Regions from separate parts of the Afipia carboxidovorans OM5 genome, predicted to be linked through region 1. Evidence: predicted binding sites of a transcription regulator. Region 1 holds the regulator's gene; the other holds the start of a gene.
The links. Region 1 encodes PhoB, which activates phosphate uptake and scavenging genes when phosphate is short. Its sites were predicted from a motif close to TGTCATNNANCTGTCAT; they were not measured.
Positions count from the first base shown of each region.

Region 2: the regulator PhoB is predicted to act here: its motif matches at 10,003-10,019, upstream of OCA5_RS08590 (RNA degradosome polyphosphate kinase).

Region 1 is NC_015684.1:3,471,509-3,487,019, forward strand. It holds gene OCA5_RS16480 (hypothetical protein) at 1-173, opposite strand, end outside; tRNA gene OCA5_RS16485 (tRNA-Gly) at 348-421, opposite strand; gene OCA5_RS16490 (2'-deoxycytidine 5'-triphosphate deaminase) at 489-1,631, opposite strand; SAM riboswitch at 1,692-1,771, shown strand; gene OCA5_RS16495 (O-succinylhomoserine sulfhydrylase) at 1,845-3,056, shown strand; gene OCA5_RS16500 (SGNH/GDSL hydrolase family protein) at 3,114-4,043, opposite strand; gene OCA5_RS16505 (SGNH/GDSL hydrolase family protein) at 4,043-4,804, opposite strand; gene OCA5_RS16510 (OpgC family protein) at 4,801-6,027, opposite strand; gene apaG (Co2+/Mg2+ efflux protein ApaG) at 6,258-6,650, shown strand; gene OCA5_RS16520 (Hsp33 family molecular chaperone) at 6,706-7,686, opposite strand; gene argF (ornithine carbamoyltransferase) at 7,909-8,844, opposite strand; gene OCA5_RS16530 (aspartate aminotransferase family protein) at 8,841-10,064, opposite strand; gene OCA5_RS16535 (GcrA family cell cycle regulator) at 10,519-11,025, shown strand; gene phoB (phosphate regulon transcriptional regulator PhoB) at 11,169-11,873, opposite strand; gene phoU (phosphate signaling complex protein PhoU) at 11,892-12,608, opposite strand; gene pstB (phosphate ABC transporter ATP-binding protein PstB) at 12,633-13,460, opposite strand; gene pstA (phosphate ABC transporter permease PstA) at 13,457-14,329, opposite strand; gene pstC (phosphate ABC transporter permease subunit PstC) at 14,333-15,322, opposite strand; gene pstS (phosphate ABC transporter substrate-binding protein PstS) at 15,448-15,511, opposite strand, start outside.
Region 2 is NC_015684.1:1,830,103-1,845,613, forward strand. It holds gene OCA5_RS08530 (leucyl aminopeptidase) at 1-973, shown strand, start outside; gene OCA5_RS08535 (DNA polymerase III subunit chi) at 1,098-1,562, shown strand; gene OCA5_RS08540 (hypothetical protein) at 1,774-2,313, shown strand; gene OCA5_RS08545 (ABC-F family ATP-binding cassette domain-containing protein) at 2,326-4,179, opposite strand; gene OCA5_RS08550 (hypothetical protein) at 4,238-4,450, opposite strand; gene OCA5_RS18760 (hypothetical protein) at 4,676-4,990, opposite strand; gene ndk (nucleoside-diphosphate kinase) at 5,262-5,684, shown strand; gene OCA5_RS08565 (YjbE family putative metal transport protein) at 5,812-6,651, shown strand; gene purN (phosphoribosylglycinamide formyltransferase) at 6,790-7,443, opposite strand; gene purM (phosphoribosylformylglycinamidine cyclo-ligase) at 7,440-8,510, opposite strand; gene OCA5_RS08580 (CDP-alcohol phosphatidyltransferase family protein) at 8,669-9,211, shown strand; gene OCA5_RS08585 (P-loop NTPase family protein) at 9,214-9,906, shown strand; gene OCA5_RS08590 (RNA degradosome polyphosphate kinase) at 10,072-12,258, shown strand; gene ppx (exopolyphosphatase) at 12,320-13,816, shown strand; gene OCA5_RS08600 (hypothetical protein) at 13,822-14,388, shown strand; gene rnd (ribonuclease D) at 14,385-15,511, opposite strand, start outside.

The sequences.
Region 1 (15,511 bases):
GCGCACAACCCGTCGATCACAACCATGTCGCCGGAGGTGCGAATGCTCTGATACTTGTCGACATAAGTGCCAATGCGCCCACCGCGGTCATTGGCGATGCGGACCACGGCGTCGCTCGCCGTCAGCCCGGCCATCAGAAACACCCCCGCCAGCAAACACGTCAGTAGCCGCATTCCCGCGCCCCCGCGCCGACTGTGCCATCGGCGTGCCCGCAGCGTGTTGCGAGTCCGGAAGGTTGTCCAGAGCACGCGCGTCTCAGCGCGACAATTTCGGTGCGGTGTTGCACGACGGATGCAGAACGCGGGAACAGCGTTGCCAATGCATCACGGGTGGAACGGAAAAGAGATTGGAGCGGGCGAAGGGAATCGAACCCTCGTATGCAGCTTGGGAAGCTGCCGTTCTACCATTGAACTACGCCCGCGAAGGGGACCACCATCGCCCAACCGCGCCAATTTTGCAACGAGACGCAGCGGCGTTAACCAAACGCCTCACGTGGGCGCGCGGAAATGCTTGGAGAGCTTCAGCCCCTGCCCCTGATAGTTCGAGGCGATGCGAGTACCGTAAAGCGTATCGGGCTCGGCCAGCATTCTCTCATAGACAAGACGGCCGACGATCTGGCCATGCTCGAGAATGAAGGGCACTTCGCGCGAACGCACTTCGAGCACCGCGCGCGAGCCCTTGCCGCCCGCACCAGCATAGCCGAAGCCGGGATCGAAAAAACCCGCATAATGCACGCGGAATTCGCCCACGAGCGGATCGAACGGCACCATCTCGGCAGCGTAGTCCGGCGGCACCTGCACGGCTTCCTTCGAGGCGAGGATGTAGAACTCGCCGGGATCGAGCACGAGGCTGCCATCCGGCCGCGCCTTGATCAGCTCCCAGAAATCATCGACCGCATAGCCGCCGCGCCGGTCGATATCGACGACGCCGGTGTGACGCTTGGCACGGTAGCCGACAAAACCGCCTGAACCTTCTCCTGACAGATCGATGCTGAGCGCCACGCCACCGGCGAGATCGGCATCGTCGCAATCGACCAGCCGCTCATGCGCGTGCAGATCTTCCAACTCGTCATGATCGAGCAGCGGCTCACCGGTGCGGAAACGGATTTGCGACAGGCGCGAGCCCTGCCGCACCAGAACCGGAAACGTCTTCGGGCTGATCTCGGCATAGAGCGGGCCGTGATAGCCCGCGGCGATCATGTCGAAGCGGCGGGTGCCATCGGCGATCACTCGCGTGAACACGTCGATGCGTCCGGTCGAGCTTTTCGGATTGGCCGAAGCATGGATCGAGGGCGGCAGCGCGAGGCTCTCAAGAAGCGGCACCACATAGACGCAATTCGTCTCGAGCACCGCGCCATCGGTGATATCGATCTCGTGCAGCTTGAGCTCGTCGATGCGCTCGGCAACCGTGGTATCGGGCCCCGGCAGGAAGCTGGCGCGCACGCGATAGGCCACCTCGCCCAGCCGCAGGTCGAGGCTCGCCGGCTGAATCTGGCTTTCCACGAATGGAAATGCCGGCAAAATCAGGCCCTCTTCCTCCATCGCCGCGATCATGCGGTCGGGCAGAATGCCGTCGGCATTGGCAGGGAGAGAGAAGGCCAATTCGGTCCCCTCAGGTTGAGCTATGCGCATAACCCTACCCCGTTATCCGATGGGTTGCTTGACGGAAAGGGCCGTGCGGATTAAGGCTCCTACTTATCCCGTGGTGATTTGGGCCGGCCGGCTTGCAGCCACGTAAAATAAGTCGCTAAACAGGCCGCGGACCTTTGAGCCCCCGGCCGTTGGATTTTCGTCCAGGCCGGTTTTTTTGTGCCTCGTGAAAGGCGGGGCACTATTGGAGGTCCCATGTCCGACACGAAAGGTCATTCATCCACTTCATCCATGGCTCATTACCATCCGGAAACGCGCCTCGTTCACGCCGGTACGCTCCGCTCGGATTTCGGCGAGATGTCGGAATCGCTGTTTCTGACCCAGGGGTTCACCTACGACAGCGCCGAGGAATGCGAGGCCCGCTTCAAGGGCGAAAAGCCCGGTTTTCTTTATTCGCGTTTTTCCAACCCGACCGTTGCGATGTTCGAACGCCGCATGGCGGCGTTGGAGGGCGCGGAAGCAGGGCGCGCCACCGCGACCGGTATGGCGGCGATGACGACGGCCATGCTGGCGCCCTTACAGGCAGGCGATCATGTGGTCGCGGCAAAGGCGTTGTTCGGCTCCTGCCGCTACGTGATTGAGACGCTGCTGCCGCGCTACGGCATTACCTCGACGCTCGTTGATGGCGGCGATCTCGATGCGTGGCGCAAGGCGATGCGCCCCAACACCAAAACCTGCTTCCTTGAGAGCCCGACCAACCCGACGCTCGATGTCGTCGACATTGCCGAAGTCGCCAAGATCGCCCATCAAGCAGGCGCGCGCCTCGTCGTCGACAACGTGTTCGCAACGCCGCTTTGGCAAAGCCCGCTCGAACTCGGCGCCGACGTCGTCGTCTATTCGGCGACCAAGCACATCGACGGACAGGGCCGCTGTCTCGGCGGCGTCATCCTGTCGACCGAGCAGTTCATCACGGAGCACATCCATACGTTCTTCCGGCAGACAGGTCCGTCGATCTCGCCATTCAATGCGTGGGTTCTTCTGAAGGGGCTCGAGACGCTCGGCATCCGCGTCAAGGCGCAGACCGAGAGCGCAGCGAAGATCGCCGACGTCCTCGCCTCACATCCGAAGGTAACGCGGCTCATCTATCCGGGGCGCGCCGATCATCCGCAAGCCGACATCGTGAAGAAACAAATGCGTGCCGGCTCGACCATGATCGGCTTCGAAGTGAAGGGCGGCAAGGAAGGCGCGTTCCGCGCACTCAACGGCTTCCGCCTCGCGCGCATCTCCAACAATCTCGGCGACGCCAAGACCATCGTCACCCACCCGGCCACCACAACGCACCAGCGCCTGACGCCGGAAGCGCGCGCCGAACTCGGCATCGGCGACGGCTTCATCCGTTTCTCGATCGGGCTCGAGCATGTCGACGACCTGATCGAGGACGTGAAGGGCGCGCTGGAGAAAGTGTAAGCCGCACGGCTTGCTCGCGACAAAAAGGCCCGCCGCTTCGGCGGGCTTTTTTGTGCGTTACATCGGCCGCAAGCCGATGACGCTGGACGGCGCTTCGACACCGGCCTTGGCATCGCTGACGGATTTGATGATGGTGTCGCCAAGCAACTGAGCGAAACAGGCATAGCCCCAATCGTTCATGTGCAATCCATCGGCAATCGAGAAGCTCTCGAACGGCAGTTTCTCGTCCTCATGCCATTGCCGCATCACCTCAAAGCGCGGGAACACCGAGGCGTGCCGCAGCCGCGCGACATCGTGGATCAGCTTCACCATCTTGCCCGCGCCTTCTTTCTTCGCGGTCACCGCAGGCACGTATTGCGGATCGATCAGCACCACATCGGCGCCGGCCGCCTGCATGCGCGCGACGCCCGCTTCGACAAGCGCGCCGGTGGTGGAGGAATCCTCGCCGCGCACCACGAGATTGGTGCCGAGCTGCCAGATCACGAGATCAGGACTGGAATCAAGCACGCTCGATTGCAGCCGCGCGATCATCTGCGGCACTTCCTGGCCACCCATGCCGCGGTTGATGACGCTGATGCGCGCCCACGGATATTTCCGCCGCAACTGCTCGGCGAGGCGGCTTGGATAGGTGTAAGCCGCCGACGTCGTGCCATAGCCCGCGGTCGACGACGAGCCGAGCGCCACGATCGTCACCGGCTCGCCTGCGTTGAGCTTATGCGCGACGCGCGGCAGCGAGGCGGACAGCGTCCCCTTCGGCGGCAGGCATGGAATGCGCGTGAGGACGTCACCGGCGCGACTTGCGACGCTCCTCGCCGCATTGAGTGCCTTGCCGGCAAGGCCCGGCCTTGCCGGCGCATCGGCCGGTTGCGTGGCGGGTGGCTGCTCCTGATGATCGGACGGCGTCTCCCCCGCGGCAAAACACGGTGTGCCTGCGAGCACACCGCACACCATCACCGCAACAAGCCTCTTCAAACGATGACGCCGCATCAGCGGACTCCGAGATCCGCCGGGTTGATATGCGAGGCTTCGATCACGAGCTTCGCCAGCGCGCGCCCGATGCAATCATGCACCCGCGCGGCGACACCGATAGTGCGCGCCTGCGCGAACAGGTCGAAATCACCCGCCTCGCTCCACGCGCGCATGATCGAGAAACGATCGAACAGCGGCACGGAACGCTCCTGCGTCACCACCCGCATGGTGTCGAGATAGGGCGACGCCGCGAGCACCGTTTCCATCCGCGGGCTGTATTGCAGGTTCATCAGGATCACATCCGCGCCGGCCTTCTGCAGAGTGGCGATGCCGTCATCGAGCGCGGTGCGGAAATCGTCGGGGTCGATCGCGCGCATCGCATCGACGGTGCCGGTCTGCCACACGACCAATGTCGGATGCTGCTCCCCGGCGATCTTTTCCAGCTTCCCCGCGACGTCGGCGGCGGTCTCCTTGGGGTGCAGATCGGTCGTCACGCTGATCTCGATACCGGGCAGCCTGTTGCGAAGCGCCACCTCGAAACGCGCCGGATAGGAGCGCGCGGTGCCGTCCGGCCCGCTCAGGGCGGAGGAGCGACTGCCGACCACAAGCACCCGCATCGGCGCCCTCGCCTTGAACACCTCCGCGATCTTGGGCAGCGGATTCTCGGTGGCGAGGAGATAAGCAGGCACCGTGCAGGAATGCTCCGCCTCGGCGCGCGCCGGCGACGCCGCCAACACCACCAGAACTGCAGCGGCTGCGACGCCCGCAACTCGCTTCATGGGCTGCTCCCGATCATATCGGCGCTGGCCGCCGCGATCGGCCGTTTACCGCCCTTACTTGCCTCCACCTTGTACCATGAAAGCAGCCAGGCGGTGCACGACATGATGACGATGCCGGTCATACTAATGACGAAATGAAGCCCCGCCCCGCCCGCGGTTTCCACCAGAAGGAAATGGCCGGCAAAGGCGAGAAACACGCCGAGGCAGAAAATCTCCAGCGAATGCTGGCCGCACAGGATGAGGGGCCGCAACCAGGGCGACTTCAGCCCCGGCCAGTCTTTTCGCAGGAAGCGGACCGTGACCATCGCAAGCGCCAGGAAATGCGCGAACCGCAACACGTCGAGGTCGGTCTTGTTGATCGGGTACATCCAGCTTTCCAGCCAGCGCGGCAGATAGCCATGGAGCTGGGGGACGTGCCAGGTTAGCGTCACATAAAAGGCAAAGACGAGATAAGCGATCGAGAGGCCGAGCGTGATCCGCGAGGCGAGAATCCGCGCCATCCGCTTCGCGCCGCCGAGCGCGCACCACGCGCCGAATACAAACAGAAGTTGCCATGCGAACGGATTGAACACCCAAACACCGTTCGGGTAAGCGGGCAGCGCGAGATCGAGCTCCCACGTCAGCGCGTAAATCGCGAGCGACAGCACGAGCGTAAGATCGGGCTTGCGCCGCATCAGCCAGATCGTCGCAGGCAGAAACAGCATCAGCACGATGTAGAGCGGCAACACGTCCATGTTGACCGGCTTGAACTTCAGGAGCATCGCCTGAACGATCGTGATGTCCGGATGCTTGAGGAAATCGAGAATGCCCATTTCCTCGGAATAGAGCGGGTTCTCGAAGCTCGTCGCGATATAGGAAATCTCGGCGAGGTAGATCATGAACAGAAAGATGTGGGCGACATAGATCTGCCAGATCCGCTTGAAGATGCGCGCCCCCGCAACAATAAAGCCGCGCTCCTCCATCGCCCGGCTGTAGACGAAGGCCGCCGTGTAGCCCGAGATGAAAATGAAAATTTCGGTGGCGTCGGAAAAACCGTAATTGCGGATCGTGAACCAGGTGAGGATGTTCGGCGGCAGGTGGTCGACAAAGATGAGCCACAGCGCAAGACCGCGGAACAGATCGAGCCGCAATTCGCGCTCGCCGGCCACCACCGGTAAAGGGGGAGCCTTGACGTCAGGCTGAGCGGTTTTTGAGTCCGGTTCTGGCGCGATCACGGTGGTCATCGGTTCGGATGGCTCGCGAATAGCCGGCAAGTGTCGCGCAACTCCACAGCCTCTGCAAAACGACGGTCACGGAACCGTCTCGCCGACGCGACGCTCATGGATGCATACCTTAATCTGAACCCCGCTTGAACGAGAACCTCATCAATAAGACGAGCATGAGACGGCAAGACGCATTTTGCCATTGCCGCGGCTTCGGCCTATCATGCGCACCGAACCATTTGATTGAAGCAATGTATCGCGCCGTTACCCGCCAGATCGAAGTTCTCGTCGAGCCCGAGTTCCTGCCCGAGCGCTCATCACCCGAGAAGCAGCAGTTTTTCTGGGCCTATAGCATCACCATCGTGAATGGCGGCCCGGATTCCGTCCAGCTCAAGACCCGTCACTGGGTCATTACCGATGGCTTCGGCCAGCAGCAAGAAGTGCGTGGCGAGGGCGTCGTCGGCGAGCAGCCGGTCATCGGACCGGGCGAGCGCTACGAATATACGAGCGGCGTGCCGCTTACGACATCCTCCGGCTTTATGACGGGCAGCTATCAGATGGTGACGGAGGACGGCGAAGCATTCGACCTCGCCATCCCGCTGTTCTCGCTCGACAGCCCCGACATCCGCCGCACGCTGAACTAGGGCGTTCTCCGCCTCTAGCAACTACGCACATTCATCATGCGCGAATGCGCCGCGCCTATCCTTCGACGCCAGCTTCCTGCGGCGTGAATTCGTAGGTCGAGCTGCAGAACTCGCACGTCACCACGACCTTGCCGTTCTCCACCATGTCGGCCCGATCCTCGGGATCGAAACTGGCGAGCATGCCCGCCACCGCATCGCGCGAGCAGGTGCAGCCCGCATGCAGATGCTGCGTCGGGAAAACCCGTACGCCACGCTCGTGGAACAGGCGGAATAGAAGCCGCTCGCCGGACAGGTCCGGATCGATCAGTTCAATATCCTCGACGGTCGCGAACAGCGACTGGCTTTCGACCCAGGCATCATCCTCGTCGATCGCATGAGCGACGCTCCCCTCCGGCGCGTCGCCGGGATCGAGATCGACCTGTCGCGCCCGCTCCGGCGCTTTCGGCAGGAACTGGATCAGCGCACCGCCGCCGCGCCAGCGATGCGTCGGGCCGTCGCCGCCACCGCGCAGCTCTTCGCCGACAGCCAAGCGCACGCGCGTCGGAATCTGCTCCGAGCGCAAAAAATATTCATGCGCGGCGTCTTCGAGCGAGCCGCCCGCAAGCGCAACGAGGCCCTGATAGCGGCTCATCTCCGGCCCCTGATCGATGGTCATCGCAAGGTGGCCATGGCCGAGCAACTCGCCTGCGCTGAGGCCGTCCGCGAGGCGCGTCTTGTCGAAGCGTGCATAGGCGCGCAGCCGATCCGGCGCGATGAAATCGACGACGATCATCGACACCGGCCCGTCGGTCTGGGTCTGCAGGATGAAGCGGCCATGGAATTTCAGTGACGAGCCGAGCAGCGTCGTCAGTACGATCGCCTCGCCAAGCAGCTTGCTGACCGGCGCGGGATAATCGTGACGCATCAGAATATCGTCGAGCGCAGCCCCCATCCTGACCAGCCGGCCACGGATATCGAGCGCGCTGACTTCAAACGGAAGCACCGCATCGTCGACCGGAACAGCCGACGGTGCGCGAATAGCATCTTGATCCGCCATAAGGCGTCCTTTTCTCGTGTCCTGAATCCGAAGTTCGCTTGAAGGACTCGCTGAGACAATGAAGCGAACCTCTCGAACCACCACTCTTCTTATTTTGACGCGTTTTCTTGACGCGAACCGGTTCCCGCTTCGCTGAAAACGCTCTGAAAGCAAGACCGCAATTTAGGAAGCACGGGCCGCGATTCAAGCGCGGCCCAGATGTGGTCAAAGCGTGGCCGTCGTTCAGCCGACCGCGCCGAGGCACCAGGCGAGAATGCCCTTGTGCGCGTGGAGACGGTTTTCCGCCTCATCGAACACCACAGACTGCGGCCCGTCGATCACGTCGTCCGTGACCTCCTCACCGCGATGCGCCGGCAGGCAATGCATGAAAATCGCATCGGGCTTGGCAAGCGACATCAGCTTCTCATTCACCTGATAAGGCTTGAGCAGATTGTGGCGCTGCTCGGCATCCTTGTCGCCCATCGACATCCAGGTGTCGGTGATGACGCAATCGGCATTGCGCACTGCCTCGACGGGATCGGTGCCAAGCACAATCGATGCTTGCGTCGCCTTGATCCAGTCCTTCAGCGCCTTCTTTGGCGCAAGCTCCGGCGGCGTCGCAACGCGCAGGGTGAACGCGAAGCGCTCCGCAGCGTGCATCCACGAGGCGAGCACATTGTTGTCGTCGCCGGTCCACGCAATGGTGCGGCCTTTGATCGGCCCGCGATGCTCCTCGAAGGTCATGACATCCGCCATCACCTGCGTCGGATGCGAGCGGCGGGTGAGGCCGTTGATCACCGGCACGGTCGCGTGCTCCACCATCTCGGTCAGCGCATCATGGCTCAGGATGCGGATCATGATGATATCGACGAAGCGCGACAGCACACGCGCGGTATCGGCAAATGTCTCGCCACGGCCGAGCTGCATCTCCTGCCCGGTCAGCATGATCGCCTCGCCGCCGAGCTGGCGCATGCCGACCTCGAACGACACGCGGGTGCGCGTCGAGGGCCGTTCGAAGATCATCGCCAGCGTCTTGTCCTTGAGCGGACGATCGGGATGACCCGCCTTGAGGTTCTTCTTCATCGCAAGCGAGGCATCGAGGATCGCGCGAAGGTCCTCGGTCGGCAGTTCGGACAGGTCGAGAAAGTGCCGCAGCTTGGTGTTGGTCCCATTCCTCATGATGCAGCCTTCTCCTTGCGGGGCGCGTCCGGCAAATCCTGCGCAAGACGCGCGCACGCCTTCTCGATCCGCCCGACCGCATCCTCGATTTCGGATTCGGTGACGATCAAAGGTGGCAACAGCCGCACGACGTTCTCGCCGGCACCGACAGTCAGAAGTTTTTCATCGCGCAGCGCTGCTATCAGATCCGGCGCAGGCAGCGCCGCCTGCAATCCGATCAACAGGCCTTCGCCACGCACTTCGCGCAGCACGCCGGGATAGCGGTCGATGATCGAGGCGAGCTTCTGCTTCAGGACAAGCGAAGCGCGCTTCACATGGTCGAAAAAGCCCGGTGCCAGCATCACATCGAGCACCGCACTCGCAGCCGCGATCGCCAGCGGATTTCCGCCGAAGGTGGAGCCATGGCTGCCGGCCGTCATGCCCGAGGCTGCTTCGCGTGTCGTGAGGCAAGCGCCGATCGGAAAGCCGCCGCCGAGCGCCTTGGCCAGCGCCATCACGTCGGGCTCAACGCCAAGCCGCTTGTAGGCGAACAGTTCGCCGGTGCGTCCCATGCCGGTCTGCACTTCGTCGAATACAAGGAGCAGGCCCTTGTCGTCGCAAAGCTCGCGCAGCGCCCTGAAGAAGCTATGCGACGGCTCGCGCACGCCACCCTCGCCCTGCACCGGCTCGATCAGAATGCCCGCCGTCTCAGGCCCGATAGCCTTCTTGACCGCTTCGATGTCGCCGAGCGGCACCTGATCGAAGCCTTCGACCTTGGGGCCGAAGCCGTCGAGATATTTTTCCTGGCCACCGGCAGCCAGCGTCGCGAGCGTACGGCCGTGAAAGGCGCCCTCGAAAGTGATAATGCGGTAGCGCTCCGGATGGCCCTTGCGCGCATGATAGCGGCGCGTGACCTTGATCGCGCATTCGAGCGCCTCGGCGCCGGAATTTGCGAAGAATACTTCGTCCGCAAAACTGTTCTCGCAAAGCCGCGCGGCGACCTTCTCGCCATCTGGGCTGCGGAACAGGTTCGACATGTGCCACAGTTTTGCGGCCTGCGCCTGCACCGCCGCAACGAGATGCGGGTGAGCGTGGCCGAGCGCGTTGACGGCGACGCCGCTCGTGAAATCGAGATATCGTTCTCCGTCGGTCGCTATCAGCCACGCGCCCTCGCCGCGTTCAAAAGCGAGATCGACCCGGGCAAAGACCGGCATGAGATGAGACGTCGTGTTGGTGGTCATGGCAACCTGACAGGACGGACGTCACACTTACCGGGAGCAGGAGATTCTCCCGGTCAGGAACGGTCCGAAAAAGAAACATGCCGCCTCGACGGGCGGCACCCGTTGATTATCCTCTCCGCACGTCTTGGCTGTCAACACGGCAGAAGCGCCCGCGCGCGCCTTCCGGCCATCCGCTCTTAAGCCGCACATCGCCGCAATTTGATGTGCATCATCGCGCCCGGAACATGTGGACTGCGGGGCGGGACTCTTGCGCGTGAGTCACGCCATATTGTAGCGTTCTTTTCACTGGCTACGACATCTCGTGCGGCGTCCCAACTTCTGTTTTCCCGAAGCTGCCAAGCGCCCGGTTCTTCCAACCGGCGAGAGCTAAGGGATTCTGACAACAGAGGTTTTCGGAACCATCGCGCGGAGTGCCGGATTCAAACCCCGGCCACGACAGAGAAGGATCAGAGCGATGACGGTGATGAATTGGACCGACGATCGCGTCGAACAGCTCAAGAAATTGTGGGAGTCCGGCCTTTCCGCAAGCCAGATTGCCGCCGAACTTGGCAACATCACCCGCAATGCCGTCATCGGCAAGGTCCACCGGCTCGGCTTGTCGGGCCGCGCCAAGAGCCCCTCCTCGTCGGCACCCCGCCAGCGCAAGGTGCGCCCGGCGCAGCACATGATGCGGATCAGCCGGCCGATGGCGCGCGGCAACACCGCGCTCGCCCATTCCTATGAGGTCGAGGCCGAGCCCGATCCGATTGCCTTCGACAACGTGGTGCCGATGAACCAGCGCCGCACGCTGCTCGAACTTACCGAGGATACCTGCCACTGGCCGGTCGGCGATCCCGGCAGCACCGAGTTCTTCTTCTGCGGCGGCAAAACGCTCGGCGGCCCCTATTGCGCGCATCACTCGCGCATTGCCTATCAGCCCGCAGGCGACCGCCGGCGCTCCCAGCCGAAGACGGGACGCTAGAAGCGCGCGCCTTCACAGATTGCGATCACAAGACAAATGCCCGGCTAGATGCCGGGCATTGTTTTTTGGTGAAGGGTTGTCGGCAGAACGCTTGTCACGCGAGACGATGCTCGATTGCGTCGCTTCGCGCGCGCCTTACAAGCTCACTCCGTCGCCTTGGCGAAGCGGTCGTCGAGCGCATAGCCCGCACCGCGCACGGTGCGGATGGGATCCTGCTCCTCACCGGGATTAAGCAGCTTGCGCAGCCGGCCGATATGCACGTCGACGGTCCGCTCGTCGATATAGATGTCGCGGCCCCAGACGCCATCAAGCAACTGCTCGCGGCTGAACACGCGCCCCGGATGCTGCAGGAAGAACTCAAGAAGCCGGTATTCAGTCGGCCCAAGATCGATCGGACGGCCGGAGCGCGCCACACGGCGCTTCTCGCGATCGAGTTCGATGTCGCCATAGATCAGCACGCTTGCGACCCGCTCGGGGCTCGCACGTCGCAACAGGCCCTTCACCCGCGCCAGCAACTCCGGCACCGAGAACGGCTTGACGATGTAATCGTCAGCGCCGGTCGCAAGCCCGCGGACGCGCTCGCTCTCTTCGCCGCGCGCGGTCAGCATGATGATCGGCAGTTGCTTGGTCTCTGGCCGCGCCCGCAGCCTGCGGCAGAGCTCGATGCCGGACAGGCCCGGCAGCATCCAGTCCAGAACGACAAGATCGGGCACGCGCTCCTTCAGCCTCGTGTCGGCCTCGTCGCCGCGCGCCACAGTTTCGACGTCGTAACCTTCCGCATCGAGATTGTAGCGAAGCAGCGTCGCTAACGCCTCCTCGTCTTCGACGACCAGAATTCGTGCGCTCATAGACAGTCTTAGCCTTCCTTATCCGACCGAAGATGTGCTCGAGAAACTCGTCATGTCACCCTTCGGGCGCGCGCCGCCGATCGGCTGCCCTTCGACGACATAGAACACCGTTTCGGCAATATTGGTTGCATGGTCGCCGATCCGCTCGATGTTCTTCGCGCAGAACATCAGGTGGATACAGAAGCCGATATTGCGCGGATCTTCCATCATGTAGGTCAGGAGTTCGCGGAACAGCGAGGTACAGATCGCATCGACCTCTTCGTCGCCCTTCCAGACCGCCATCGCAGCCGGCACGTCGCGCGCGGCATAGGCATCGAGCACCGCCTTGACCTGCGACTGCACGAGATCGGTCATGTGCTCGAGGCCGCGAATCAGCTTCAGCGGATGAAAGTCGCTGTCGAGCGCGGCAACGCGCTTGGCGATATTCTTGGACAGATCACCCATCCGCTCGAGGTCGGTCGCAACCCGAAGCGCGCCGACGATCTCGCGCAGATCGACCGCCATCGGCTGGCGGCGCGCAATGGTGAGCACGCCACGCTCTTCGATCATGTGCTGCAGCTTGTCGAGTTCGACGTCGGCGTTGACGACGCGGAGGCTCAGATTGATGTCGCGGCGGGTAAGCGAGACAACCGAATCCACAATCTGCCGCTCGACCAGGCCGCCCATTTCGGCAACGAGGCGCGCGAGCTCCTGCAGGTCTTCGTCGAACGCTTTCGCGGTGTGTTCAAAAGCCATCTTAGTTCTCCGAAACCAAAGCCGTTAGCCGAAGCGTCCGGTGATGTAATCCTGGGTGCGGCGGTCGGCCGGCGAGGTGAAGATTCGGCTGGTCTCGTCGAATTCGACGAGTTCGCCGAGATACATGAACGCCGTGTAGTCCGAGCAGCGGGCCGCCTGCTGCATGTTATGAGTGACGATCGCGATGGTGTAGTCCTTCTTCAGTTCCGCGATCAGTTCCTCGATCTTCGCCGTCGAGATCGGGTCAAGCGCCGAACACGGCTCGTCGAACAGGATCACCTCGGGCCGCACCGCAACGGTACGCGCAATGCACAACCGCTGCTGCTGGCCGCCGGAGAGGCTGAGACCACTCGCGCCGAGTTTATCCTTCACCTCGTTCCACAGTGCGCCGCTGCGCAACGCCTGCTCGACGCGGCCGTCCATCTCCGACTTGGAGATCTTCTCATAGAGGCGAACGCCGAAAGCGATGTTCTCGTAGATCGTCATCGGAAACGGCGTCGGCTTCTGGAACACCATGCCGATCCGCGCCCGCAGCAGATTGAGGTCGAGCCGCGGATCGAGAATGTCGGTACCGTCGAGCGTGACGCTGCCTTCCGCGCGCTGGCCCGGATAGAGATCGTACATCCGGTTGAAGATGCGAAGCAGCGTCGACTTGCCGCAACCCGAAGGGCCGATGAAGGCCGTCACACGGTTGGTGGCGATCGACAGGTTGATGTTCTTCAGTGCGTGGTGCTGGCCGTAATAGAAATTCAGATTCCGAACGGCGACCTTGGCCGGCACGTCGAGATCGATCACGGGCGGCGGGACAGCCGGACGGGAACCGGCGGCAGCGAGCGAAGATACGTCGGTCATTTTACGGTCCTCTCAGCGCCGATCAGTCGCGCCCCGATATTCAGCGCCAGCACGGCAAACGTGATCAGCAGTGCGCCGCTCCACGCCAATTCTTTCCAATAGGCGTAGGGGCTCTGCACGAAGTTGTTGATGGTGACGGGAAGGTTCGCGACGGTGTGGGTCAGGTCCACACTGAAGAACTGATTGCTCAGCGCGGTGAACAGAAGCGGTGCGGTCTCACCGGCAACGCGCGCGGTCGCCAGCAGAATGCCGGTGATCAAGCCCGCGCGCGCGGCACGATAGGCAATGCGCTTGATCACGAGCGAGCGCGGCAGGCCCAATGCAGATGCCGCCTCGCGCAGCGAATTCGGCACCAGCAGCAGCATGTCCTCGGTGGTGCGCACGACGACCGGGATCACAATCACCGCGAGCGCAAGCGACCCCGCGAGCGCCGAGAACCCGCCCATCGGGACCACGACCGCGCCATAGATGAACAGGCCGATGATGATCGAGGGCGCGCTGAGCAGAATATCGTTGATGAATCGGATCACCGGCGTGAGACGATCATGCTTGCCGTACTCGGCAAGATAGGTGCCCGCGAACATGCCGATCGGCGCGCCGACACCGACGCCGATCACGGTCATCATGATGGAGCCGACGATGGCGTTCAAAAGGCCGCCTTCGGAAGCGCCGGGCGGCGGCGTGTTCTGGGTGAAGAGCTGCCAACTCATCCCGGCAAGGCCATTATAAATGAGCGTGAACAGGATCATCGCGAGCCAGGAAACACCGAACGCGGCAGCCCCGAAGCACAGCACGCGGATGACAAAATCACGGCGGCGGCGGGAGGCATAAATCGGATTAACGGTCTGATTATTATCAGTCTGTTTCATGGCTCAGCTCCCCGCCTTCTTCTGCAGACGCAGCAGCATCAGCCGCGCGGCGGCGAGCACAAAGAACGTCAGCACGAACAACAGCAGGCCGAGCAGCATCAGGCTCGATTGATGCAGACCGTCGCTCTCGGCGAATTCGCTTGCGATCGCCGCGGAGATCGTAGTGCCGGGCGCGAAGATCGACGGCGAGATGCGGAACGAGTTGCCGATGATGAAGGTCACCGCCATCGTCTCGCCGAGTGCACGGCCGAGCGCCAGCATGACGCCGCCGATGACGCCGACGCGCGTATAGGGCAGCACGACATGGCGCACGACCTCCCAGGTGGTGCAGCCGACGCCGTAAGCGGCCTCCTTCAACACCGGCGGCACGGTCGCGAACACATCGCGCGAGATCGCGGTGATGAAGGGCAGCACCATGATCGCAAGGATCAACGAGGCGTTGAACAGGCTCAGGTAAGACGGCGGGCCGCCGAAAATGGAGCCAAGGATCGGCACGCCCTCAAACAGATTGATGAAGAACGGCTGGATCGTGTTCGCGAGGAACGGTCCAAGGATGAAGAAGCCCCACATGCCGTAGATGATCGAGGGGATGCCGGCGAGCAGTTCAACCGCCATGCCGATCGGCCGGCGCGCCCACATCGGACACAACTCGGTGAGGAAAATCGCAATGCCGATACCGACCGGGATCGCGATGATCATGGCGATGACCGAAGTCAGGATCGTGCCGTAGACCGGGCTCAGCGCGCCGAGGACCGGCGGATCGGCGGATGGTGCCCAGCGCTGCGTTGTCAGAAACGCGCCGCCGAACTCCACGATCGCGGGCCACGAACCGACAATGAGCGAAATGATGATGCCGCCGAGCAGCAGCAGAACCAGGAGCGCGCAGATGCGCGTGGTCCAATAGAACGTCCGGTCGCCAAGCTTGAAAGCATTCAGCGCACGGGTGCGGTCATAGGGGCCTGCCGACTCCATCGCACTAGCATGTACGGCCATGTCCACCACGCCAATCCCCTATTTCCTGCAACGCCTGATTGTCCGGAAGCCTTGCGGAAAACACCCTTCCGCAGCGGGTATCGGAGAAGGAAGGAGCGCCCTGGCGCTCCTTCCGAATTCCCCGATCAGCTCTTGATCTCGGAGGTCCAGGTCTTCTCGATCTGCTTCACGACCGAGTCCGGCATCGGG
Region 2 (15,511 bases), 1.6 Mb from region 1:
GGCGAACGGCGTCGTTCTTGCGCGCGAACTCGTCAACGAGCCGCCGAATGTGCTGTACCCGGCCGAGTTCGCCCGCCGCGCCGCGCAGTTGCGCAAGCTCGGCGTGAAGGTCGAGATTTTCGACGTCAAGGCAATGGAAAAGCTCGGCATGGGCGCGCTGCTCGGCGTTTCGCAGGGCTCCTATCATCCCGGCCGTATGGTGGTGATGCGCTGGAACGGTGCGTCCAACAAGGCCGACAAGCCGGTTGCGTTCGTCGGCAAGGGCGTCTGCTTCGACACCGGCGGCATCTCGATCAAGCCGGCCGGCAGCATGGAGGAGATGAAGGGCGACATGGCGGGCGCGGCCTGCGTCGTCGGCCTGATGCATGCGCTTGCCGCGCGCAAAGCGAAGGTGAACGCGGTCGGTGCCATCGGCATTGTTGAAAATATGCCGGACGGCAACGCCCAGCGTCCCGGCGATATCGTCAAGACGATGTCGGGCCAGACCATCGAGATCATCAACACCGATGCGGAAGGCCGCCTCGTGCTTGCCGACGTGCTCTGGTACGTCACGCAGAAGCACAAGCCGAAGTTCATCGTCGATCTCGCAACGCTGACCGGCGCCATTCTGGTCGCGCTTGGCACCGAATATGCGGGTCTGTTCTCCAACAATGACCAGTTATCGGAGCGGCTTTCGAAATCGGGCGATGCCACCGGCGAGCGTGTCTGGCGCATGCCGCTCGGGCCTGAATTCGATAAGCAGATCGATTCCAAGTTCGCCGACATGAAGAATGCGGCCGGACGCTGGGGCGGCTCGATCACGGCTGCGCAGCTTCTGCAGCGCTTTGTCGACAACACGCCATGGGCGCATCTCGATATCGCGGGCACTGCGATGGGCGCACCGGCGACCGACATCAACACGAGTTGGGGGTCGGGCTACGGCGTGCGCCTTCTCGATCATCTCGTCGCGCAGCATTACGAGACGAAGCGATAAGGCGGCGACCTGCACTTCCTGCACTTGGCGTCATTGCAAGGAGCGTAAGCGACGAAGCAATCCGGTCTAAGCTTGATACTGGATTGCTTCGCTTCGCTCGCAATGACGGCGCTGAGGGGCGAGCATGACCGAAGTTCTGTTCTATCATTTGCAGGACATGCGGCTTGAGGCCGTGCTGCCGCCGCTCATCGAGAAATCGCTTGAGCGCGGCTGGCGCGTCGTGGTGCAGGCGGGATCGGAAGAGCGCGCCGAGGCGCTTGATTCCCATCTATGGACCTATCGCGACGACTCGTTCCTGCCGCACGGCACATGGCGCGAGTCGGATGCGGCTGAGCAACCCGTCGTGCTCACGGTGCGCGACGATAATCCGAACGATGCGACCGTGCGCTTTCTTGTCGATGGCGCCACTGTCCCGGAAGATTGCACCGCGTATCAACGCATCGTGCTGATCTTCGATGGTGACGACGATGGTGCACTGCAGGCAGCGCGTGCAGCATGGACCGATTGCAAGGCGCGCGGCTATGAGCAAACCTACTGGCAGGCGGACGAGCGCGGCCGCTGGCAGCGCAAGGACGGCGGTGGCACTTAAGCGTTGCCGCAATTAAGGATAGGTCCAGCTTTTGGTTTTGCCGCTTGCGGTTAGCCACTCTGGTGCCGCAAAGTGATGGTGCAAGCGGATCAGGGACGGTGCCGCTTGTCGCATAAGCCAGGGTTGGCACCGTGCGGCGTGTGGGAACGGGGTCGTATTGGAGTATCCGGGGATTCCAGTTTTGCGAGTAGGGATTGAGTCGAAGGGCCCTGTGAACCGGCGCGTTATCAAGATCGCGCTGGCGATACTGGTTATCGCGCCGCTGATGAGCGGTTGCGGCGGGACGCTGAGCGACTATTCGCTCAAGGATCAGGAATGGTTCACGCGCCCCAGCAAACTTTTCAACACGAAAACACTGTCGCTCGAGACCCCGCCTTTGAATCCGGACAAGCCGGTTTCGCCCGACGATCTCATTACCGCAGAGGGCGCATGCCCCGGCATGGCGCCAGCAGCGATGCAGGCGAATGCGAACGCCGACGGACAGCAGCAGCCCGGCGAGCCTGTCGCTGCACCAGTTGGATCGGTGGCGCTCGGCCATACCGAGTGTGACGTCGCGCGCGCGGCCGGCACGCCCGACAACGTCAACATTTCCGCCAATGAGCATGGCCAGCGTCAGACGGTGCTGACCTATACGCACGGACCGCGGCCCGGCATCTACACGTTTACCGCGGGACGGCTCACCATCATCGATGCCGTCGAGGCGCCTCCACCCGCGAGGAAGCCTGCCAAGCCCACAAGGCGCAGGCACTAATTTCAGTGCGCATTAGTCCGCGCTTTCAAACGATGCGCTCGCCTCAAGCCATTCCTCTTCGGCCTTGCCGAGTGCAGCCTCTGCCGCCGCGCGCGCCTTGGTGAGTTGCGCGGCCTGTTTCGGATCGCGCTGAAAGATATCAGGCAAAGCAAGTGCTGCATCGATTTTGGCGATGATGCCGCCGATGCGTTCGATCTCGGCTTCCGCTGTTGCGATCTTCTGCTTTAGCGAGCTTTTCTCCGACCGACTTCGCGGCGGCTTGCTTGGCTCGCGTACCCTCTCGCGCGAGGGCGGGAGCGTCTGCGGCGCGAGAATGGTGCGGCGATATTCGTCGAGGTCGCCGTCATAAGGCTTTACGGTGCGGTCGGCGACCACCCACAGCCGATCCGCACAAGACTCGACCAGATACCGGTCGTGCGAGACCATGATGATCGCGCCGGGAAACTCGTTGATCGCTTCGGCCAGTGCCGCGCGGCTGTCGATGTCGAGATGGTTGGTCGGCTCGTCGAGGATGATGAGATTCGGTCCCGCGAATGTCGCGAGGCCGAGCAGAAGCCGCGCCTTCTCGCCGCCCGAGAGACTCTGCACCGTGGTGTCGCCGGCCTTGCCGGAAAAGCCGATGGCACCGGCGCGGGCGCGCACCTTGCTTTCCGGCGCATCCGGCATCAGCCGGCGCAGATGCGTGTAAGGCGAGCCGTCGGGGTCGAGTTCGTCTGTCTGGTGCTGGGCGAAATAGCCGACCGATAATTTATCGGCGCGCACCATCTTGCCCGAGAACGGCGGCAGCTTGCCTGCGAGCAGCTTCACCAGCGTCGATTTGCCGTTGCCGTTGACGCCGAGCAGCGCGATGCGATCGTCGTTATCGATCCGCAGTGTGACGCGGCTCAAGACCGGCTTGCCGGGCTCGTAACCGACGCTGACATTGTCGAGCGCGACGATCGGTGGCGATAATGTTTTCTCCGGCTCGGGAAAGCGGATTTCCTTCACGTCCTGCGTCACCAGCGCAGTGACGGGTTTCATCCGCTCCAGCATCTTGACGCGCGACTGCGCCTGTTTGGCTTTCGAGGCCTTCGCCTTGAAGCGGTCGACGAAATCCTGCAGGCGCTTGCGTTCCTCTGCCTGACGCTTGGCGTGCTTTGCCTCGATCATCTCGCGCGCGGCGCGCTGTTCTTCGAACGAGGAATAGCTGCCTTTGTAGAGGGCGAGCTTGCCGTGATCGAGATGCAGGATTTGATCGACGGACGTATCGAGCAAGTCGCGGTCGTGACTGATGACGATCACCGTGCGCGGATAGTTCGCGAGATGATCTTCGAGCCATAGCGTGCCTTCGAGATCGAGATAGTTGGTCGGCTCGTCGAGCAGCAGAAGGTCGGGCGCGGCAAACAGTGTCGCGGCAAGTGCCACGCGCATCCGCCAGCCGCCTGAAAACTCCTGACAGGCGCGTGCCTGATCGGCGGTTGAAAAGCCAAGGCCGGACAGGATGGCGGCCGCGCGCGCGGGAGCGGAATGGGCGTCGATGTCGACGAGGCGTGTCTGGATGTCGGCGATCCGCGCGGGGTCCTGCGCGGTCTCGGCCTCGGCCAGAAGAGCGTGGCGCTCGGTGTCGGCTTTGAGCACCACGTCGATCAGGCTTTCCGGGCCGTCGGGCGCTTCCTGCGCGAGGCTGCCGATGCTCCAGCGCGGCGGAACCGTGATTGCGCCGGCTTCGAGCGACAATTCACCGCGAATGGCGCGGAACAGCGTGGATTTGCCCGCGCCGTTGCGGCCGACGAAGCCTACGCGCGCGCCCGGCACGATCTGGGCCGAACTCGCTTCAATCAGCATGCGTCCGGCAATGCGGATCGAGATGTCCTGGATGGAAAGCATGCGGGGTTCTCCCCGGAATGACGCGCGAGCGCAAGCCGTCCCGCGCGCAGCGATCAATCTAGCGCGGAGACAGGCTGCCGGAGACGATGGAGGGCGCGTCGTCGATGTCGCGAAGGCGACTCATGAGGTCTTGCAGGCGAGGGGGCAGGGGCGTTGTCGGCGCCATCATCTCGCGAAGCCGCTCTCCGATGCCGTCGCGAACGGCGCGGCTCGTGCGCCCGTCAAGGGCGATGTCGGTCTCGGACGTTAGGTCTATCGAAAGGTTTGCCATCGTGCCCACCTTCCTCGCTATTTCATTCAAATTGATCGTATCTCACCAATGAATAGAACCAAGAAGTGTTTCCGCCCTTTTGAGGTGAAGGTAAGCAATGCGTAAAAATTAAATCGATTTGGAACCAACTTCAGCCGGGCGGTTACTGGCGCTCCGGTCTGCGGCAACAAAAAAGCCCGGTAGGACCGGGCTTTTCTGAAACGTCGTGACTGGATTGATCGGAAATCAGTAGCAGCGGTTGATGCGCCGCCAGCGCGGACCCCACGGCGTCGGAACCAGACGGCGCACGTAGCAGCCGCTATAGCCGCCATAATAATACGGGCCACCAGCGTAGAAACGCGGGCCGCCACCCCAGCCGCGACGGTGCCAGCCACCGCCGTGATGCCAACCACCATGGTGTCCGCCACCATGATGCCATCCGCCACCGTGATGCCCACCACCATGATGCCCGCCGCGCGCGGCGGCGTCCGACGACATTCCGGCCATGCCGATGACGAGGGCTGATGCGGCAACCAATCCAAGGCTCAATTTGCGTAGCATGATCGTTCTCCTTGCGATGGCGCGATGCGCACGCCGTTGGCTTTGATGCTCCGGCCGGAAATCGCGCTCGAGGCCAGGACCAAACTCTATGCAGGGCAACGTGAATGGAGCGAGGATGGTGTCTTCAGACGGGGTTCATTTCGATGAAATCGGCGTAATGTTGCGGCTTATTTCGATGGCCGGAATAAAGGGCCTGAGTGCTTGCCGCGCTGCGGGGGCGCCGCTATAAGCCCCGCACATTTTCCATTTCCCATTCCATCAAGGATAAGCCATGGCGACCGAGCGCACCTTTTCGATCATCAAGCCTGATGCGACCGCACGCAATTTGACGGGTGCCGTGAACGCCATCATCGAGAAGGCTGGTCTTCGCATCATCGCCCAGAAGCGGATCCGGATGACCCGCGAGCAGGCCGAAACCTTCTACGCGGTCCACAAGGCGCGCCCGTTCTTCGGCGAGCTGGTGGACTTCATGACCTCCGGACCGGTGGTGGTCCAGGTGCTGGAGGGCGATAATGCCATATCCAAGTACCGCGAGGTCATGGGTGCGACCGACCCGTCCAAGGCGGCCGATGGCACGATCCGCAAGGTTCACGCTCTTTCCATTGGCGAAAATTCGGTCCACGGATCCGATGCCGCCGAGACCGCAGCGGTCGAAATTGCCCAGTTTTTCGCCGGGAATGAGATTGTGGGGTAGCGTTGGGTTTCGCGCGTCAGTTTGACGCGCACCACTGTGCCCCCCTTAAATTACCGGTTAAGAGGGTATCGCCAGATGGCTCTGGTATGGAATATACCAGCAGCCAACCAACATGGTGGGGGAAACGGTGAACGAGATATTCCAAGCTATAACGTCATTTTCCATTGTCGATTGGCTGGTCCATATCGAGGATGAGATCGCTCAGCCTCAATTCTGGGTCGGCCTGACAAAGATCATCTGGATCAACATCCTTCTGTCGGGCGACAACGCGCTTGTCATCGCGCTCGCCTGTCGTGGTCTGCCGCCGAAGCAGCGTCGCTGGGGTATGATCCTCGGCGCGGGCGTCGCGGTTTTCCTGCGCATCATCTTCACGGGTATCGTCGCATCGCTGATGACGCTTCCCTTCCTCAAGCTCATCGGTGGTCTTGCGCTCGTCGCGATCGCAGCGAAGCTTCTGGTGCCGGAAGACCACAGCGAGGATTCGGTCCAGGCTGGACAGCATCTGTGGGCCGCGGTTCGCATCGTGGCAGTTGCCGACCTCATCATGAGCCTCGACAACGTGATCGCGGTTGCGGCAGCCGCCGACGGCAGCATCCTGCTGCTGATCCTCGGCCTGCTGATCTCGATCCCGCTGATCGTTGCAGGTGCGGCACTGATCATGGCGATCCTCGACAGGATGCCATCGCTCGTGTGGTTCGGCGCAGCACTGCTGGGCTGGGTCGCCGGCGAAGTGATCGCGACCGACCCGGCTGTGCACCCGGTGCTGGAGAGCCTCCTGCATGGCAAGATCGGGCTCAACGTCGCTGCGAGCTCGGCCGTTGCCGGCTTCAACAACACCTTCGGCTTCGCGATCGATCTCGCGGAATTCCTGATGGCGTTGCTGGGCGTAGTTGTCGTGCTGGTCATCGGCTCCAAACTTCGGAGCCGCGCTATGGCCAAGCATGCAACCGAGGCCGTGCCGGCCTAAGCGAAAACCGTCTGCTGGCGTCAGGCTTGGCCTGACGCTTGCGGAGGTCGCAAAGCCAACTGTTGAAATGACGCCGTCCTGCCGACACCGGCAGGGCGGCGTTGTCTTTGGTGAGGCTGAAAATGAAAGCGGCAGAGCTTACGGAGAGGGCGAGATCAGCGTCTTTTCTGTCGCAGTGGCACCGGTTGCCCGGCAGAGCGCGCCGATGATCGAGGTCTGGCCGCTCGCCACCATGCGCAACGCCTGCGGATAGATCTGGTGCTCGACTTCGAGCACGCGCGCCGCAAGCGTATCGGCCGTGTCGGTCTCGTGCACGGCGACAGCGCCCTGAACGATGATTGGTCCGGCATCGACGTCGGGGACGACGAAATGCACGGTCGCGCCGTGGATCTTCACGCCGTCCGCAAGCGCCCGCTCATGGGTGTGCAGGCCGCGATAGGCGGGCAGGAGCGCCGGGTGAATGTTGATCATCCGGCCCTGCCATTGCTGCACGAACCACGGCGTCAGGAGACGCAGGAAACCGGCGAGGCAGACAAGGTCGATGTTATGGCGGACGAGTTCGTCGTGCATCGCCCGCTCGAACGCCTCGCGATCGCGTCCGAACGATTTGCTCTCGATCGTGACGGCTGCGATGCCCGCCGCCTGAGCCCGCTCGAGCCCGCCGGCATTGGCGATGTTCGACATCACCAGAACGATTTCGGCCGGAAAGGTCGGGTCCTTGGCCGCCTTGATCAGCGCGGCCATGTTGGAGCCGCGGCCCGAAATCAGAATGGCGACGCGGCGCTTGGTCATGGCACCAGATCGAGATGGCCGTCATAGACGACGGGATCGGGGCCCGCTTCGGTGACTTCGCCCAGAATGACGGGGCGCTCGCCGCCCTCGGCAAGCAGGTCCATCACGTCGACGAGCTTGTCGCGTGCGACCACGGCGACCATGCCGATGCCGCAGTTGAAGGTGCGCAGCATTTCGAGCTCGGCGATGCTACCTTCCGCGGCGAGCCATTTGAACACAGGCAGCACCGGGATGGCGGACAGATCGACCCGCACGCCGAGGGTCTTCGGCAGCACGCGCGGAATGTTGTCGGTGAAGCCGCCGCCGGTGATATGCGCCAGGGCCTTGATGGCGCCGGTCTCGCGGATCGCCTTCAGGCAGGATTTCACGTAGAGCCGGGTCGGCGCGAGCAGGGCGGAGCCGAGCTTCATGACGGGGGCGAACGGCGCGGGCGCATCGAAGGCGAGGCCGGAGCGCTCGACCACCTTGCGCACCAGCGAGAAGCCGTTGGAGTGAACACCGGAGGAGGCGAGCCCGATCAGCGCGTCGCCCGCGGCGATATCCTTGCGCGGCAGCAGCGTGCCGCGTTCGGCCGCGCCGACCGCGAAGCCCGCAAGGTCGTAATCGTCTTTCTGGTAGAGGCCGGGCATTTCCGCCGTCTCGCCGCCGATCAGCGCGCACCCGGATTCCCGGCAACCCTCGGCAATGCCCGCCACAATGGCCGCGACAGCGTCCGGGTCGAGCTTGCCGCAAGCAAAATAGTCGAGGAAGAACAAGGGCTCGGCGCCTTGGACCACGAGGTCGTTGACCGACATCGCGACAAGGTCGATGCCGATGCCGCCGTGAATGCCGGTCTCGATGGCGATCTTGAGCTTGGTGCCGACACCGTCGGTCGCGGCGACCAGCACCGGGTCACGGAACCCCGCCGCCTTAAGGTCAAACAGCCCACCAAACCCGCCGATCTCGGCATCGGCGCCCGGCCGGGCGGTCGCGCGGACCATCGGCTTGATGATATCCACCAGCCGGTTACCGGCGTCGATATCCACTCCGGAGGACGAATAGGTAAGGCCGGGTTGTTTTTCGCTCATGCCATTTTCCTGAAACCAGAGCGGTGGTTACGTCGGATTCCAAAACGGTGCAATGGCTCGCCTCCGCCGCGCGGGTGGATTATTAGAGAGGGCGGCGGGGGCAGGCGAGTGCTGCTTCGGCCCTGTGCAGTTCCGGAGTGCCTGAGGGGCCGCGTGCGTTGAATATCCCCAATTTCATTACGCTTGGCCGTATCATCCTCGTGCCGCTGGTGGTGTGGGCGATTGCTGCGTCCCAGATGCAGATCGCTTTCGTCCTGTTCGCGGTGGCGGGCTTGAGCGATGCCGTCGACGGATTTCTCGCCAAGCGCTTCAACATGACGACCGAACTCGGCGCGCTGCTCGATCCGATCGCTGACAAGGCGCTTCTCGTCTCGATCTATGTCGCGCTCGGTATCACCGGGGATATTCCGCGCTGGCTCGTCATTCTCGTGGTGTCGCGCGATTTCATGATAGTCGGCGCGATGATCGTGTCCTGGTTCATGGACAATCCGATGCCGGTGAAGCCGCTGATGGCCTCGAAGCTCAACACGGTGGCGCAGGTGGGTTTTGCCGCGCTGGTTCTTGCCTCGCTCGGGTTCAAATTCAATGCGTGGCCCTATGACCTCATTCTGATGGCAGCCGTCACCATCCTGACACTGCTGTCGGTGTCGCTCTATTTCATTGCGTGGGTGCGCCATGTCGGCACCCCCGAGGCGTCGTGAGAATGCCGATGCCGACACCACCTCGCCAACTTGCACTCGATCTGCCGCATGCCGAAAGCCTGTCTCGCGACGACTATCTCGAAGGGCCGAGCAACGCGCAGGCACTAGCGCTGATCGACCGCTGGCCGGACTGGACCAACCGGGTGATGATGCTGGTCGGCCCCGAAGGATGCGGCAAGAGCCATCTCGCGGCGATCTGGGCCGCTGAAGCGGGCGCGCGGATCGTCGGCGCTCATGCACTGACGCCGCAGGATGTGCCGGGGGCGCTGGCGACCGGCGCCCTGGTGGTCGAGCATCTGGAGCCGGGTTATTTCGACGAGCGCGCGGTGTTCCACCTTCTCAACCTTGCGCGCGAGACCAACGCCTTCGTGCTGATGACCGCGCGGGCGGCACCGGCCTCGTTCGAGGTCGAGTTGCGCGATGCCGGCTCGCGGCTGCGCGCCATTCCGGTGGTGAGCGTCGAGCCGCCGGACGACCAGTTGCTGCGGGCGCTTCTGGTGAAGTTCTGCGCCGACCGCCAGATGGCGGTGGATGAGAGCGTGGTGAGCTATCTCGCGACCCGGATCGAGCGCTCCTTTGCTGCGGCCCGTGATGCGGTGGAACAACTCGATGCGGAGGCGCTGCGGTTGCGCCGTCCCGTCACCCGGGCGCTCGCGGCCGCGCTGTTTCGCGGGCAGGGCGTCCTGCCGCTCTGAGCTCCCTTTCCGCTGCCGCCGCCTACGATCCATCTTAATCCGCCAGTATCCGATCTGCGGGTATGCGCCTGCGTCTTATTGACGGAGGCGAGAAGCTGTCATTGATTGGTCATGGGCTTTGTCGATGATCTGGAATGGGGTTTCTGGATTCTCGTGAGCAATGGCATGGACGCGGTGGAAGTTGCTGTAACTACAGACGAAAATGGTGCGGAGACACCGCTGACAGAAATCGCCGAAAGCCCCTTGCGCTTTATCAACCGGGAGTTGTCCTGGTTGCATTTCAATCGGCGCGTCCTCGAGGAGTCGGTCAATCCCGATCACCCGGTGCTGGAACGCGTCCGGTTCCTGTCGATTTCGGCAAACAACCTCGATGAATTTTTCATGGTCCGCGTCGCGGGCCTGAAGGCGCAGATCCGTGAAGGTGTCGCCGAGCGCAGCCCCGATGGCCTGACCCCGGCCGAGCAATTGCACCTCATCAACAAGACTGTCTTTACGCTCGCGACCGACCAGCAGGCGATCTGGCGCGATCTGCACAAGGTGCTGTCCGATGCAGGCATCGTGTTGGTGGAAGGCCGTGACGTCACCAAATCGGAAACCAAGTGGATCGAGGAGCATTTCCTCCATCACATCTTCCCGTTGCTGACGCCGCTTGCCATCGACCCGGCGCATCCGTTCCCGTTCATCCCGAGCCTCGGCTTCACTATCGCGCTGCATCTCGTGCGCAAGTCGGACGGCAAGGCGATGAACGCGCTGATCCGCATGCCGATCAAGATCGACCGGTTTATTCGCCTGCCGTCAAATGGCGACGGCAGCGTGCGCATGATTACGATCGAGCAGGCGACGAGCCTGTTCATCGGCCGGCTGTTTCCCGGTTACACGGTGGCGGGCCGCGGCGCGTTCCGCATCATCCGCGACTCCGAACTGGAAATCGAGGAAGAGGCGGAAGACCTCGTACGCCTGTTCGAGACGGCGTTGAAGCGCCGCCGCCGCGGGTCGGTGATCCGCCTCGAAATCGAAGCGGCGATGCCGGAAGATCTGCGCGCGTTCGTGCAGCGGGCGCTGTCGACACCGGACGACGATGTGCTGCTTGTCGACGGTCTGCTTGCGATGAACGAACTCTCGCAGCTCACCCGGATTGACCGTCCTGATCTTGAGTTCACGCCCTATGTGCCCCGTCACCCAGAACGCGTGCGCGACCATGGCGGTGATATCTTTGCGGCGATCCGGCAGAAGGATCTGATCGTCCATCATCCCTATGAGTCGTTCGATATCGTTGTGCAGTTCCTGCAGCAGGCTGCGCGCGATCCCGATGTCGTGGCGATCAAGCAGACGCTCTATCGCACCTCGCGCGACTCCCCGGTCGTGCGCGCGCTTGCGGAAGCGGCAGAGGCGGGCAAGTCCGTCACCGCGCTGGTCGAGCTGAAGGCGCGTTTCGACGAGGAGGCGAACATTCGCTGGGCGCGCAATCTCGAGCGCGCCGGTGTGCAGGTCGTCTACGGTTTCCTTGAGCTGAAGACCCACGCAAAGCTGTCGTTCGTCGTGCGCCGCGAGGGCGGGGGGCTCACGACTTATGTTCACACAGGCACCGGCAACTATCATCCGGTGACGGCGCGCATCTACACCGACCTGTCATATTTCACCTGCGACCCGGTGATCGCGCGCGATGCCGCGCGCGTCTTCAATTTTATCACCGGTTATGCCGAGCCCGTCGATATCGAGAAGATGGCAGTGTCGCCGCTGACGCTGCGCAAGCGCATCCTCGAACACATCGAGGCGGAGACTGACTTTGCCCGCCATGGCAAGCCGGCCGCGATCTGGATGAAGATGAATGCGCTGGTCGATCCCGATATCATCGACGCGCTTTATGCAGCCTCACAGGCCGGCGTCTCGATCGATCTCGTGGTACGAGGCATCTGCTGCCTGCGTCCCGGCGTGCCGGGCCTGTCGGAAAACATTCGCGTCAAGTCGATCGTCGGCCGCTTCCTCGAGCACGGCCGCGTCTATTGTTTCGGAATGGGGCATGGGCTGCCGCATGTGAAGGCGGCCGTCTATATCGCCTCGGCCGATATGATGCCGCGCAATCTCGATCGCCGGGTCGAGGTGCTGTGCCCGTTGCAGAATCCCACGGTGCACTCGCAGGTGCTCGATCAGATCATGGTCGCGAACCTCGAGGACAACGAGCAGAGCTGGCAGTTATTGCCGGATGGATCGTCAACGCGTATGAAGGCCGGGAAGGGTGAGGAGCCCTTCAACGTGCATAAATACTTCATGACGAATCCGAGTCTGTCCGGCCGTGGAAAATCGCTCAAAGAATCCTCACCACGCCGGCTCACGCGGCGCTCGAAACGCTGACGGAAAAGGCGCGGCTGCACGTTCGCGAACGTCGCTGTCAACTTCGCTGCCTTGGCCTCTGATCCTCAATCCGAAAGAGAAAACCGTTGGCGTCATCGACATCGGTTCCAACTCGGTGCGTCTCGTTGTCTACGAGGAGCTGACGCGCAGCCTCTCGCCGATCCTCAACGAAAAGGTGCTGTGCGGTCTCGGCCGTGCCGTTCAGACCACGGGTCTGCTGGGTGAGCGTGAGGTCGAGAAGGCATTCGTTGCGCTGAAGCGTTTTCGCGCGCTCTGCCGTTTCATGAAGGTCGGCCGCCTCTATGCGATCGCCACGGCGGCATGTCGTGACGCGACCAACGGGCCGGAGTTCATCGCGCAGGCGGAACGTATCTGCGGGCTCCATATCGAAGTGCTGTCCGGTGCGCGTGAGGCAAAGCTCTCCGCGCTTGGCGTGATTTCCGGCGTGCACAAGCCCGATGGCATCGTCGGCGACCTTGGCGGCGGCTCGCTCGAATTGATCGATGTGCGCGGCCATCGTGTGCACACCGGCGTAACGTTGCCGCTCGGTGGCCTTGCGCTCCAGGATTCATCGCAGAAGTCGATCAAGAAGGCCGCGCGGATCGTGCGGACCAAACTCGCCACCGTGCCGCAACTGAAGGCGGGAGAGGGGCGAGCCTTCTATGCCGTCGGCGGCACATGGCGTGCGCTGGCGCGGATTCACATCCTCCAGAGCGGCTATCCGCTGCGGGTGATGCATGGCTACAGTATCTCGGCCGCAAGCGCGCTCGACTTCGTCCGGCGCCTGCGCAAACTCGCGGCGGCCGGCACGCTTGCTGATATGGATACGGTCGTGGAAGCGCGACGCTCGCTCCTGGCTTACGCTGCGCTGGTGCTTGAGCATATCATCCTCATGGCCAAGCCCTCGGTGATCACGTTCTCGACCTTCGGCGTGCGCGAGGGCCTTTTGTTCGAGATGCTGCCCGAGCGCGTTCGGCAGGAAGATGGGCTGATTTCGACTGCGCGGCATTTGAACGATCTGCGCTCGCGCGTGCCGCGCCATGCCGACGACCTGATCGATTGGACCGATCGCTTCGTCAGGACCGCGGCCATCGTGGAAGATGAACAGGACAGGCGACTTCGCCATGCGGCCTGTCTTTTGTCCGACATCGGCTGGCGCGCGCATCCCGACTATCGCGGCGACGAAACACTGCACGTCATCGCCAACGGCAATTTCGGCGCGGCAAGCCATGAGGAGCGCGTCTTTCTCGCGCTCGCCGTCTATTTCCGCTATGCGGGCGGCAGCCCGAAGAATGAGCCGCACACCGAGCTTCTCTCGTTACTGCCCCCAGAGATGGTTGCGCGCGCGCGTCTTGTCGGCCAGATGCTGCGCGTCGGCTATTCGATTTCCTCCGCGCATCCCGGGATTCTCTCCGCAACCCGATTCCGGAGAAGTAAGCGAAAAATATTTCTGGTCGTTGAGCATCGGATCGCCAATATAGTCGCTGATCGCGTCAGCAACCGTTTCCGGCAATGTCTCAAACTCGCCGGGCAAACCGGCGCAGTGGAGACTGTCTAGGAATTATGCTGGCTTACGTTTTTTGGCATTTGCCGCTCGCAAGTGTCGACCCGCGCGACTACGAAGCCGCACTGGTCGGCTTTCACTCAGACCTCGGCGCAGAACCGCCTCCCGGCCTTGAGACCTCCGCGACATACCGTGTCTCCGAGGTGGCGTGGCTCAATGGCCGGCGCGGCTATGAGGACTGGTGCTTTGTCACGTCGTCAGCGGCGCTCGATACGCTGAACCTGGCTGCCGTGAAGCCGGAGCGCTGGGAGGTTCACGCGGCGGTATCGCGACGAACCGATTTCGGCCATGGCGGCCTCTATTATCACCTGCATGGGGACGCAAAACCGATCGCCGGATCGCGGGTGGTGTGGCTGCGGCGGCCGCGCGGCATTCGCTATGAAAAGTCGCTGCAGGAGATGATCGACGGCGCGACCGGATTTCTCAGTTGCTGGCGCAAGCTGATGGTGCTCGGGCCAGGCGATGAGTTCGCGATCATCGGCGACGACACGCTCGACATCACCGTGCCGGCAGGATGGCAGAGCCGGGTGGTCGAGCGAACCTTGCTCGGGCCGAAGCGCGGTTAGCCGGGCTCGTCCTTCGCCGTTACTGGAACGACGCGGCCCTTCTCGATGGCGAGTGCAAGCTTGCCGTGCTTGAGCGCGAGCGCAGGCTCACCGAACAGTGCGCGCCGCCAGCCGCGCATGGCGCAGACGTTTGCCGCATCGTCGGCGGCGATCTGTTCGAGGTCGTCCACCGTCGCGATGATCTTGCTTGCGACGGCATGCTTTTCGGACGTCATCCGCAAAAGGACTTTCAGAAGCTCGACTGTCGCGGCGCCGTTGCCATTGTTACGCGGTTTGTCGAGCTTGGGCAGCGTCGCGGGATTGCGCTCGACCCCGCGCTTGACCGCATCGATGATGTCCTGCCCCCAGCGCGAGCGATCAAAGCCTTTTGGCAGCGAGCGCAGGTGTGCGAGCTTTTCGAGCGTCGTCGGCGCGTGGGTGGCGATATCGCCGATGGCATCGTCTTTCAGCACACGCGAACGCGGCACGTCGCGGTTTTGTGCCTCACGTTCACGCCATGCCGCGACCTCGATCAGCACTGCAAGCTCACGCGGCTTGCGCACGCGAGTCTTGAGCCGCTCCCATGCGCGCTCGGGTGGCGTGTGATAAGTGGCGGGCGAGGTCAGGATTTGCATTTCCTCGCTGACCCAGTCGGCACGATTGCGTTTCTTGAGATCGGCATCGAGCACGAGGAAGACGTCGCGCAGGTGCGTGACGTCGGCGAGCGCGTAGGTCGTCTGCTCCTGCGTCAGCGGCCGGCGCGACCAGTCGGTGAAGCGGTGGGTCTTGTCGAGCTTGTGGCCGGTGATACGTCCGACGAGCTGGTCGTAGGCGATCGAGTCGCCATAGCCCAGCACCATGGCGGCAACCTGAGTATCGAACACCGGATGCGGCACGATGTTCGCGAGATGCCAGACGATCTCGATATCCTGCCGCGCGGCGTGAAAAACCTTCAGGACCTTCTCGTTCGCCATGAGATCGAAGAACGGCTTGAGGTCGATACCCTCGGCGAGCGCATCCACCACCACGGCTTCATCGGTGCTGGCGAGCTGCACGACGCACAGCAGGGGGTAATAGGTCGTCTCACGCAGAAATTCGGTGTCGACGGTGACGAACGGGTGTTGCGCAAGCCGCTCGCAGACGG